Regions from separate parts of the Arthrobacter sp. BGA-UO-ETr-C19 genome, predicted to be linked through region 3. Evidence: riboswitches for the same ligand, from Rfam matches in the RefSeq annotation. Region 3 holds a riboswitch; each other region holds the start of a gene.

Region 1 (3,968 bases), on a different contig from region 3:
CTTCACCCAGCTGACGGCGGGCTGGGCCTCCAGCCATTCGGCCAGGCGGAGCGCCGTGGCGGAGGAGTGGTTCACGCGGAGCGCCATGGTCTCCAGGCCCTTGGTGAGCACCCAGGCGTTGAACGCGGAGAGTGCCGGGCCGGTGTGGCGCATGAGCTGCTTGACCGGCCCGTCGATGAATTCCTTGGTGCCCAGGATGGCGCCGCCCATCACCCGGCCCTGGCCGTCGATGTGCTTGGTGCCGGAGTAGACGACCACGTCCGCGCCGAGGTCTCCGCAGCGCTGCAGCAGCGGGGTGGCGAAGACGTTGTCCGCCACCACCTTGGCGCCGGCGGCGTGGGCGAGTTCGCTGACCGCGGCGATGTCCACGATCTCCTGCATGGGGTTGGACGGGGATTCGAAGAAGACGGCCGTGGTGGGCACCGAGAGGGCCGCACGCCACTGCTCGAGGTCCGGCCCGTCCACGAACACGGTCTCCACGCCCCAGCGCGGCAGGATCTCGTTGAGGATCACGAAGCAGGAGCCGAACAGGGACCGGCTGGCGACCACGCGGTCCCCGGCCGCGAGCAGGGCGCCCAGGGCGGTGAACACGGCGGACATGCCGGACGCCGTAGCAAAGCACGCCTCCGTGCCCTCCAGCAGCCGCAGACGTTCCTGGAACGTGGCCACGGACGGGTTGCCGTAGCGCGAGTAGACGAAGCGTTCGTCCTCGCCGGTGAAGGCGCGTTCGGCGGCAGCGGCTGACTCGTAAACAAACCCGGAGTTCAGGAAGACGGGCTCGGTGGTCTCTTGGAAATTGGTACGGTCAAGCCCGCCGCGGACGGCCTGGGTATCGGGGCTCCAGCCGGCGGCGTCGTGATTAAAGGTCAACTTAGTTCTTTCCCAGGTTCGTCGGCAGGCCGCGGTTCTTCCAGCCGTTAACGGTGCGCTCACCGTAGCGGTCGGGCTCGCCCTCGAAGCCTTCGAGGACGTTGTAGGCGGTGAAACCCGCCTGTGTGGCGGCGATGGCGGCGGCGATGGAGCGCTGGCCGGAGCGGCACAGGAACACCAGCTCCACCCCGGTGTCCTCAGGCGCCTGCTGCTTCAGCTGCTCGACGAAGTCGGGGTTGGGAATGCCGCCGGGAAAGGTCCACTGGATGAAAAGAGGATCATTTTCCGTGGCCTTGGTGTCCGGGATGCCGATGTGCGCCCATTCGCCCTCGGTGCGCACATCCACCAGGACGGCGCCCTCCTCGAGCTTGGCCCACGCGTCCTGCGGGGTGAGGTCTCCGGCGTAGCTCATGCGTGGCCCTCGTAGGCTTCTGCGTTGAGGTCGTCATCGGAGTCCAGCCGGTCCACGGCGGTGGCGACGGCGGCATCCGCGGTGGCGATGGCGGCGGGCAGCACAAGGGCCTGGGCCACGATGACGCTGGTGCCGTTGAAGGTTGCGGCGGGGCTGCCGTGCAGCACGTATCCCTCGGCCAAGGCAGCCGAGATGCGCTCACAGAACGCACGGTCGTCCGGGCCCGTGATCAGGCGGTAGGACAGCTTTTCCTCGGGTTTATCCTGCTGGGACGGCAGCGTTGCAACGGCGGGGGCGTCTGACACGACGGATCTCCTTTTCTCACGCTTGCAGCTCGAAGTGGTCGATATGCCGAGTATTCACCTGAGGCACCCCGCCGTGGAAGGAGGGTTGCCGACCGGCCAGTCAGGGCTTAATGCCGGTACTCATTACTCCCGAAAAACGTAACACTGACGACGGCGGTGCGCACCGCCGTCGTCGTCATGTTCCGTAACGCATCCAAAGCAACGGGGTGGGGACAGCAGTCCAAGCGCTGCGGTTACAAAGCCTGTGGCCGGGAGGATAATGACGGGAGATGAACCGCCGTAACGCCGGATGAAACCAGGCCACAGTGAATGATTCGACCGCGAATACAGTGACTCCCATGCTGCACTTTGGATGGTTTGTGGGCCACGGCTTCGGGGTTCAGGGCTGGGGGACGCCCGGCTACGGAATCGGCTATGACTGGAAGAAGCCCGCCCCCTACCAGCATGCGGTCCGGGAGTTCGAGCGGGCCGGGCTGGACCTGTTCATCATCGAGGATTCGCTCACGGTCCCGGACACGTATGGCGGCAGCGCGCAGGTTTCGCTGGCGCAGGCATCCTTTGCGCCCAAGCACGATCCGCTGGCCCTGGTGCCGTACCTGCTGTCCGCCACGGAGCATCTCGGCATTGTGCCCACTATCAGCGCCTCCTTCTATCCGCCGTTCACCGCGGCCCGGCTGCTGGCTACGCTGCAGCACTTCTCCAACGGGCAGCTGGGCTGGAACGTGGTGACCTCCGGCAGCGACCTTGCCGCGCAGAACTACGGGCTGGACCAGCAGATCGAGCACGACCTCCGCTACGAGAAGGCCGAGGAGTTCGTGGACGTCGTGCGCAAGCTTTGGCGCAGCTGGGAACCCGACGCCATCCTGGAGGACGCCCGGGCCGGCGTCTTCGCGGACCATACCAAGGTCCGGCCCATCCACCACGACGGGGAGTTCTTCAAGGTCCGCGGACCGCTGAACACGGCACCGCTGCCGGAGGAGCCGGTGCTGGTGCAGGCCGGGGCATCCCCGCGGGGCAAGGCCTTCGCCGGCGCGAACGCGGATGTTGCCATTGCCTTGGCCCGCGGTGCGGACGGCATGAAGGCGTACCGGGACTCCATCCGAGCCGAGGCCGCCGGGGCCGGCCGGAACCCCGACGACGTCAAGGTGCTGTTCGTCCTCAAACCCACGGTGACCGGTTCCAGGGCCGAGGCGGAGGAGCTGCGGGCTGCCCGCCGGGAACTCACGCAACGGGACATCGACAGCCAGCTCAACTCGATCTCCTATCTGTCCGTCATCGACTTCAAGCAGTTCGACCTCGATGCGCCCCTCCCCGAGCTCAGCACCAACAGCAACCAGGGCACGCTGGAGCACTTCTCCAAGGCCGCGCCGCCGGGGTCCACCCTGCGGCAGATCCTGCAGGCCCGCAGCGGCGGCGCCGGCGACAGCATCATCGGCACCGCGGAGGAAATCGCCGACTACCTCGAGGAGACCGGGGCCGCGGTGGGCGGCGACGGGTTCCTCTTCTCCGGCTTCGTGGATCCGGCCACCATTCACGGCGTGCTGGACAGGCTGGCGCCGGTGCTTCGGAGGCGGGGACTGCTGCGGACGAGTTACGGCGACGGCGGCTTCCGCCGGAACCTGCTGGACTTCTAGCGCCATGGCAGGGGCCAGGGGGTACGACGGGCTGTTGCCGGGCGTCCGGCGCGGCACGTTCCTGATCGGTACCGCCCACATCCGAGCTGACGACGTTGCCGAAGTGGCGGCCGATCCCGCGGTGGAGGTGGTCCTCAGTGCCGAAGCCCTCGAGCTCGTGGGCCTGTCCCGCGAGGTGGTGCAGGCGGCCATCGATTCCGGCCGCCGCGTCTACGGCCTGAACACCCTGCTCGGCTCCGGCCGCGACACCGCCGTGGAGCAGGAATCCATCCTCGACTTCCAGCTGCAGGTGGTGCGCTACCACCACAGCGGCGTCGGCGCGCTGCTGGACCGGGATGAAGTCCGCGCCCTCATCCTGGCAAGGCTCATCGGGTTCACCCGTGGTGGCTCGGGGGTGCGTCCGGAGACCGCCCGCTTCTACGCCGAACTGCTCAACAGGGGCGTGGTGCCGGCCGTTCCGCGCGACGGGTCCGTCGGCTCGTCGGACCTCACCCAGCTGGCGGCGGTTGCCGCCGTCGCCATCGGTGAGGGACAGGCGCTTGCTCCCGACGGCGGCCTGCAGGACGGCGCCGAGGCGCTCACCGCCGCCGGGCTGGAACCGCTGGTCCTGGCGCCGGGCGAGGCCCTGGCGCTGGTCAGCGCCAACTCCTATTCGATCGGCGCCGGCGCGCTGGAGCTCCGCCGCATCCGGCGACTTGCGGATCTGGCGGACACCGCGCTGGCGCTGTCGCTTGAGGCCACTGCCAG
Region 2 (3,968 bases), on a different contig from region 3:
GTGGAGGACCAGGCCCTGGTCCTTGAGCTTGCGCACCATCTCGGAAACCGAGGAATTGGCCACGCCGAGGCGCTGTGCAAGCTGGGTGGAGGTGATGGGCTTGTCCTGCCATTCCGTAAAGGAATAGATGACCTTAACGTAGTCCTCGATCGAGGAGGAGGGCGTACTGGTCTTCACAACTTCAAGCCTACCTGCTGCCGCCACGGCCCTCCGCCCTGACAGCCCGCCAGGTCTGGGTGAGGTAGGGGAGCTGCAGCAGTTCGCTCTCGGCATGCCCCAGGTGCTCGTGCAGGTACCAGGTCAGATTGCCGGTCACCTTGGAGCGGGTGGATTCGTTGGCCCTGAGGTAATAGCTGCGGGACTTGGCCAGTTCGAGGATGTCGTCCGGGGTAACGGCATCTTCCCACCGCGTTAAATGGCTCTCCAGGGACGTGAATTCCGGGCCGATTTTGGGGCGGAAGTCGGGTTTGTGGACGTCGCCGGCGTGCATGATGCGGGACAGCCGGTGCACCCAGGGCACTGACGTGTCCAGCTGGTTCCAGATCAGGCCCAGCACCCCGTGGGGCCTGAGGATCCGGGAAATCTCGGTGCTGGCCCGCAGCGGGTCGCACCAGTGCCACGCCTGGGCAACGCTGGCGACGTCGAACGAGGCGTCGGGCAGTCCGGTCTCCTCCGCGGTCCCTTCCAGGGCCTGAACCCCGGGGTAGGTACGGCTGAGCTGCTCCAGCATGTCCGCGGAAGGGTCCACCGCGCTGACGCTCAGTCCGCGTTCCACGAGCAATGCCGTGAACTTGCCGGTTCCGGCTCCGATGTCGGCAGCAGTGCGGGCTCCGGCTGGAATGAGCCAGTCCGCGGAATCACCAGGGTAGCCGGGACGGACGCGGTGGTAGTGCTCGCCGCCGTCCTGGAAGCTCTGCCCAAGCTCCTGCCGCCGCCCGTGATGAAGTTTGGGACCGCCCCGTGCCACGCACAGTCTCCTTAGCCCGACGTCGAAAATTACCTTTCGAATTTACCGTACGGGGACCGGTGGCGTCGCAGGCCGGGGGCGGCGTCTTAATTCAGCGCGGCAATTAATCCTGGGCGCAGGGTGCGGCACCGGCGGTGCCGGGCGTGTTGGGTGCCCACTCGGGGTAGGTGCGGGTGTCGTTCGCCGGAACCCAGCGCCCGGCATCCACCACGTAATCCCAGCCGAGGCCGGAGCGGCGGAGCTCTTCGATGCCGGCGAGCAGCCGCTGGGCGTCCTCGAGCCGGGACCCCACGCCGAAGCTGGCGCGCAGGGAACCGGACGGCAGACCGAGGCGCTTCAGCAGCGGGTGCGCGCAGAAGCGTCCGTCGCGCAGGCCCACGCCGTGTTCGGCCGACAGGTAGGCGGCCACCAGGCCGGCGTCGTAACCCTCCACGGAGAAGTTGACCACGCCAATGGCGTCGTCCGGGTCGCTGTCCGCGAAGATCTGGTGGACGGTGACGCCGTCGATCCTGCGCAGCCCCTCGACGAGGAAGGACCGGATGGCGGCTTCGTGGGCGTGCCAGTGCTGCGGATCAAGGGCAGCGATGACCTGGGTGGCCCGGGCCAGGGTGGCAGCTCCGAGGACGTTGGGTGAGCCGCCCTCGTGGCGGGCGGGTCCGATGGCCCAGCTGACGCCGTCGAGCCTGGCCTCGCTCACGGCGCCGCCGCCGGCGAGGTGGGGGGTGCCGGCGTCGAGCCAGTCCGGGCGGCCGATCAGGACGCCGGCCCCGAAGGGGGCGTAGAGCTTGTGGCCGGAGAAGGCGAGGTAGTCGACGTCGTCCGCGGCGATGTTGACGCGGCGGTGCGGCGCGAGCTGGGCGGCGTCCACCACGATCCGGGCGCCGTATTCATGGGCCAGCGCAGCGAGACGCCGGATGGGAAGGATTTCGCCGGTGACGTTGGAGGCGCCGGTCACGGCAAGGAGGCTGACGTCGCCGTGCTCGAGTTCGGTGCGCAGGCTGCTGATGGTGGCTTCGAGCGTTTCCGAGGCCACCACGCTGCGGTGCGGTACGCCCTGCCACGGCAGCAGGTTGGCGTGGTGCTCGATGTCCAGGTACAGGACTTCACCGGTGTGGTGGTGGTCCTCCACCGGCAGGCAACCGGCCAGCAGGTTGAGGGAGTCGGTGGTGTTGCGGGTGAAGATGACGGCGTCATCGGCGCGGCCGCCCACGAACTCCCGCACGATGCTCCGCGAGTTCTCGTACACGGAGGTGCTGATCTGCGAGGCATAGCCGGCGCCGCGGTGCACGCTCGCGTAGTAGGGCAGGATCTCGTTGAGGTACGCAGAAACAACCGACAGTGCAGGCGCGGAGGCGCCGTAATCGAGGTTGGCGTAGCGGACGTGGCCGCCCTGGATCAGCGGAGCCTGGATTTCTGCGCCGGTGACGGCGGCCAGGGGACGGCCGGCGGCGGCAAATCGGCCGTCCAGCACGCCAGCGTCGGTGGTGGAAGAAATGATTGCAGTCGTCATGGGACCTCACTGAGAAAGGACCCCGTGTGACGGGGATCCGCGCTTGCCGGGTCCGTTCCGGATCGGCCTGGTCGTCACCCGGGGCACCCCACCGCGAATGGAGGGTTGCCGGCCAGCTAACCGGGGTTTAGCGCTGGCACTCGTGACCTGTAACGAGACTAGGACATCCGGAGGGGCGATGAAAAAGCCAGTCCGGAATGTTAAGCGGATTATTACGCAGCCCGGATATCGGGCCTTCGGTCGAATAAACGACGGCGGACGCCGCCAAAAGGGGGCGCCCGCCGTCGTAATATTCAGCGCTAAGGCGCAGGGGCTGGGGACGGGGGAACTAGAGCAAATCGTCCAGCTGGGGGTTCAGGCGCTTGAGGACTTCCGAGTGCAGGATCGAGTTGGTTGCCAGCGCGTTGCCACCGAACGGGCCGTCGGTTCCTTCGAGGGACGTGAAACGGCCGCCTGCCTCCGTCACGATCGGCACGAGTGCCGCCATGTCATAGAGGTTCAGTTCCGGTTCGCAGGCGATGTCAACGGCGCCTTCTGCCACCATGCAGTAGGACCAGAAATCGCCGAAGGCGCGGGTGCGCCACACGTCCTCGGTGAGCTGGAGGAATTCATCGAGGTTGCCGCGGTCCTTCCACCCGCCGAGGCTGGAGTAGGACAGCGAGGCGTCGGCGAGGCTGGACACGTTGGATACCTTGAGCCTCGTGGCAGCGGCGAGGGAACGGCCCGAGTAGGCGCCCGCGCCTCTGGCCGCCCACCAGCGCTTGCCGAGCGCGGGGGCACTGACCACGCCCACGACGGGTTCGCCCTCGTCGACGAGGGCGATCAGCGTGGCCCAAACCGGCACCCCGCGGACAAAGTTCTTGGTGCCGTCGATGGGGTCGATGATCCAGCGGCGGGAACCGTGGCCGGAACTTCCGAACTCCTCACCGAGCACGGCGTCGCGGGGACGGGAGCGGGACAGCTGGCCGCGGATGGACTCCTCGGCGGCCTTGTCCGCATCGGTGACCGGCGTCAGATCTGGCTTCGTCTCGATCTTGAGGTCCAGCGCCTTGAACCGGCTCATGGTCTGGTCGTCCACGGAATCGGCCAGCACATGGGCCAGACGCAGGTCATCGTTGTAGGTTGAAGCGGGTTGGGTCATGGTTCCAAACTACCCTCAAAGGCCCGGTGGGGCGGGGAGGCGGCGGCCGGGCTGCGCCGGGGAAGGCTAGCCGACGCTGCCGAGTTCCTTGGTTTCCTGGGCCTCCAGGCGCGGGTCGGTGCCCAGCAGGCGGCGCAGGGACGCGAGCCTGGCTGCCCCGGTGGGACCGGCATGACCGGCCGCGACCCATGCGTCCACGCCGCAGTTGACGGCGGTGGCGTCGTGCTTGCAGCCGCGTTCGCAGGCCTCGGTGCCCGGCTCAAGGTCGGGGAAGGAGTGCAGGATGCGGTCCGGGTCGACGTGGGCCAGCCCGAACGAGCGGATGCCCGGCGTGTCGATGATCCAGCTCC
Region 3 (3,968 bases):
TCGTCCACCCTCCGGTGCACCCACTGTGTGAAGGGTGTGTCGAGTTCGTATTTGCCCTGGCCGTTGCGCACCAGCATGCGGACTTCGGCGTTTTCGGGGTTGTTCAGCGACTCGAAATACTCCACCGACCAGTGGAACCAGCGCATGCAGAACAGGCGCATGGTCAGCCCGTGCGTGACCAGCTGGGCGTTGGGGGAGTAGTCCGGCTTGGACCAGTGCCGGTACAGGGTTTCCATGAATGAGGAGATCCGGTCGTACACATCGGAGCCCGACTCGCCCTCCCGGAAGCGGTAGAAGAAGTGGCCGTAGGCGTTGCGGAGTTCCTTCTGGTCCTCGATGTCGCCGGAAATCTGGAAGTTGGCCCAGTCCTGCTCGCGCAGCCGCGGCTCCTCGATCACCCGCTCCGTCAGGGAGCCCAGGTTCAGCGCCTCGAGCGTCTGATAGGCGCGCAGATATGGTGAGACGTAGACGCTCACCTGCCGGCCGTCCAGCTCCCGGCGGATGCGCTCACCGGCGGCCTTCGCCTGCTCCAGTCCGAGCTCCGTCAGCGGAATCCGGTAGTCGGGCACCCTGTTGTAAATGGAGGTATCCGCGTTGGCCGCCGACTGGCCGTGCCGGATCATGATGATTTTCCCGGGAGCGCTCATAGTTTCCCAGCATAGGGTCAGCCCGCGGCCGGACAGGAACCGGCAGGCTGACAGGAAAGTACCAGCAGGTACGGGCAAGATAGGAACATGTTGGTTCCCTCCCGCCGTCGGCTGCGGTTCGAAGTCTGGATAGTCCTGGGGTTGTCGCTGGGGCAGTCCGCCGTCTATTCCGTAGTGCAGCTGCTGGACAAGATGACCCGGGCACCATTGGCGCAGGGGACGTCCACGCTGAACAGGTCACAAAGCACCCGCGAGTACTTCGACCTGACCTACCAGCTGCTGGACATCATCTTCGCCCTGGTGCCGGTCCTGCTGGTGGTCTACTTCCTGACAGACCACCGCCAGGCGAAGTCCGGGTCCGGGCACGACGCCGGCTCCGCGTTCCGGAAGCTGGGATTCAACTTTGCCCGGCCCGGAAAGGACCTGCTGCAGGGCCTCGGGCTGGCCGCCCTGATCGGCATCGCATCACTGGGCCTGTACGCCGCCGGACGTGCCCTCGGCATTACGACGGCGATCATCCCCAGCGGCCTGGACGCTTACTGGTGGACAGTGCCCGTACTGATCCTGTCCGCCATGCGCCACGCGATCGTGGAGGAAGTCATTGTGGTGGGCTATCTCCTGGACCGGTTCTCCAAGTTCGGCTGGTCCATGCCACTGGCGATCTTTGTCTCCTCGATGCTCCGCGGCAGCTATCACCTGTACCAGGGGTTCGGGCCCTTCATCGGAAACGCGGTCATGGGCGTGGTCTTCGCCTGGGTCTACACCAAAACCCGCCGGGTGATGCCGCTGGTCATCGCGCACGCGCTGCTGGATATCGTCGCGTTCGTCGGGTTCAGCCTGTTCGGCAAGGCGGTCGGGCTGGGCTAGTTGTCCTGGGCTCGGTCCTGGGCCAGGAACAGCCGTTAAAAATGATTCGGCCGCCATCGGCGGGTGGCGTCGTTGGCACCCGCTGATGGCGGCCGAAGTAAAGGGCAGAAAGTGCGTCAGATGGTGACGGCGCCCGCTGCGGTTTCGAACGTGACGGAGAGGATTCCCGGAGTGCCGTGCGGGGCCACCCAGTTCACTGCGACATCCTCAAGCGGCCGTTCGACGGGCTCGCCGAGCCACTCGGTCACGCGCTCGGCGGAGCCTGCAATCGTGAGGCTGGACATCTTCACATTGCTGTCATAGGCGTTGGACGGGTGCAGTCCCGGATCGCCCTCCCACTTCAGCATGTACGGAACCTGTGGGTCCGCGATCAGGCCCAGGATGCCGATCTGCTTCCACACCAGCTCCCGGCCGTCGGGGAACTTGCGGTTGCCGTTGACGGCGGAGCGGCCAAGGCGCTCCTCGAACGGGGCCAGGTCGTCAACTTCGACGCACCAGCCCATCCAGCCGCCGCCCGCTGCGGACCGGGCCCGGACGGCCTGGCCGAACGGTGCCTTGTCCGACGCCGGGTGGTCCAGGACCTCAACAACCTCGAGATACTTGTGGCCGGCCAGGGGAATGATCATGTTCCGGGTTCCAAACCGGGGGTGCACTCCGCCCTTTACGGCTTCGACGCCGAGGGCGGAGGAGATACGTTCGGTGGTGGCCGCGAGGCCATCGTGTTCACAGGCGTAAGAGACGTGATCCATGCGCATGCCCTCATCTTGGCACTTTGTGACGGGGCTCTCAGCTTAGGGTCGCCTAACCTTGCGAAAAGTCCATACTTTGACGAAGTTCGTCACAAAGCTGTGCGCGTAATAGAGGGATTCCTACACTGATCGCAGGTCATGAGTGCCAGCGAAGAAAGCCCCGGCTCGCAGGCCGGCAACCCTCCACCGCGGCGGGGTGCCCCGGGTGACGACCTGGCTGCGCGGCGCCCGCCGTGCGGCAAGCGCGGGCCTGTGCCGGGACCAGCACATGCCCCCTTGAGCAGAGGAGCCTGCATGTCCAACGCATGGTCATTCGAAACCCGCCAGATCCACGCGGGCCAGGTGCCGGACAGCGCCACCGGCGCCCGGTCGCTGCCGATTTACCAGACGACGTCGTTCGTCTTCCCCAGCGCCGACAGCGCAGCTGACCGCTTCGCGCTCGCCGAGCTCGCACCCATCTATACCCGGATCGGCAACCCGACCCAGGATGCCGTTGAACAGCGGATCGCCAGCCTGGAAGGAGGGCTTGCCGCGCTGCTCCTGAGCTCCGGCCAAGCCGCCGAAACGTACGCCATCCTCAACATCGCCGAGGCCGGCGACCATGTGGTCGCCAGCCCCAGCCTCTACGGCGGCACCTACAACCTGCTGGCACATACCTTGAAGAAGTTCGGCGTGTCCGTGACCTTCGTGGCAGACCCGGACAACCTGGAGCAGTGGCGCGACGCCGTGCAGCCCAACACCAAGCTCTTCTTTGCCGAGGTGGTGTCCAACCCGCGGCAGGACGTCCTGGACATCGAAGGCGTTGCCCGGACAGCCCACGACGCCGGTGTGCCGCTGGTCGTGGACAACACCCTGTCCACGCCCTACCTCATCAGGCCGCTCGAGTGGGGCGCAGACGTCGTGGTGCACTCTGCCACCAAATACCTGGGCGGACACGGGGCCGCGATCGCCGGTGTCATCGTGGATTCCGGCAACTTCGACTTCGGCAAGGACCCGGAACGCTTCCCGGGCTTCAACACGCCGGACCCCACGTACAACGGACTGGTCTACGCCCGCGACCTCGGGGCAGGCGGCGCACTGGGGGCCAATCTGTCCTACATCCTCAAGGCGCGGGTCCAGCTGCTCCGCGACCTGGGTTCCGCGGTGTCCCCGTTCAATGCCTTCCTCATTGCGCAGGGCCTGGAAACGCTGAGCCTGCGCGTGGAGCGCCACGTTGCCAATGCGGTGGCGGTGGCCGGATGGCTGGAAGCCCGCCATGACGTGGAGTCCGTAGCCTACGCCGGGCTGCCGTCCAGCCCCTGGTACGAGCGGGGCCTGAAGTACGGGCCCAAGGGCACCGGCGCCGTGGTGGCCTTTACGGTGGCCGGCGGCGCCGAGGCAGGCAAGCGCTTCGTGGATGCCCTGGAACTGCACTCCCACGTGGCGAACATTGGTGACGTTCGCTCCCTCGTCATCCACCCGGCGTCGACCACGCACAGCCAGCTGAGTCCGGAGCAGCAGAGCGTGGCCGGGGTTGCCCCGGGCCTGGTCCGGCTGTCCGTGGGCCTGGAGCACATCGACGACATCCTGGCCGACCTCGACGCCGGATTCCGTGCCGCGAAAGGCGCCTGATTTCAGGTGCCCCGGGTGGAACTCCCGGCCCGGTAACGGGCCGGGAGTCACACAGCCGTCACATTCTTAGCGCAGATGTCCGCCTGTTTCGTAA

What was found. Region 3 has a riboswitch for S-adenosylmethionine ahead of AC57BR_RS05735 (bifunctional o-acetylhomoserine/o-acetylserine sulfhydrylase). Riboswitches for the same ligand answer to the same signal wherever they lie in the genome.
Region 1: linked by a shared signal. The riboswitch ahead of AC57BR_RS16450 (DUF1737 domain-containing protein) and the one ahead of AC57BR_RS05735 (bifunctional o-acetylhomoserine/o-acetylserine sulfhydrylase) in region 3 are both predicted to bind S-adenosylmethionine.
Region 2: linked by a shared signal. The riboswitch ahead of AC57BR_RS23400 (aminotransferase class V-fold PLP-dependent enzyme) and the one ahead of AC57BR_RS05735 (bifunctional o-acetylhomoserine/o-acetylserine sulfhydrylase) in region 3 are both predicted to bind S-adenosylmethionine.

What each region holds. Positions count from the first base shown of each region.
Region 1 covers NZ_JCAQPC010000023.1:56,321-60,288, forward strand. Annotated here, with positions in the region: gene AC57BR_RS16440 (O-succinylhomoserine sulfhydrylase) at 1-870, opposite strand, end outside; gene AC57BR_RS16445 (rhodanese-like domain-containing protein) at 872-1,282, opposite strand; gene AC57BR_RS16450 (DUF1737 domain-containing protein) at 1,279-1,587, opposite strand; SAM riboswitch class IV at 1,601-1,715, opposite strand; gene AC57BR_RS16455 (NtaA/DmoA family FMN-dependent monooxygenase) at 1,926-3,221, shown strand; gene AC57BR_RS16460 (aromatic amino acid ammonia-lyase) at 3,226-3,968, shown strand, end outside.
Region 2 covers NZ_JCAQPC010000024.1:970,405-974,372, forward strand. Annotated here, with positions in the region: gene AC57BR_RS23390 (metal-dependent transcriptional regulator) at 1-177, opposite strand, end outside; gene AC57BR_RS23395 (class I SAM-dependent methyltransferase) at 188-967, opposite strand; gene AC57BR_RS23400 (aminotransferase class V-fold PLP-dependent enzyme) at 1,071-2,477, opposite strand; SAM riboswitch class IV at 2,512-2,625, opposite strand; gene hisN (histidinol-phosphatase) at 2,806-3,618, opposite strand; gene rsgA (ribosome small subunit-dependent GTPase A) at 3,685-3,968, opposite strand, start outside.
Region 3 covers NZ_JCAQPC010000012.1:8,125-12,092, reverse strand. Annotated here, with positions in the region: gene AC57BR_RS05750 (histidine phosphatase family protein) at 1-647, opposite strand, end outside; gene AC57BR_RS05745 (CPBP family intramembrane glutamic endopeptidase) at 735-1,514, shown strand; gene AC57BR_RS05740 (VOC family protein) at 1,631-2,269, opposite strand; SAM riboswitch class IV at 2,398-2,514, shown strand; gene AC57BR_RS05735 (bifunctional o-acetylhomoserine/o-acetylserine sulfhydrylase) at 2,558-3,874, shown strand.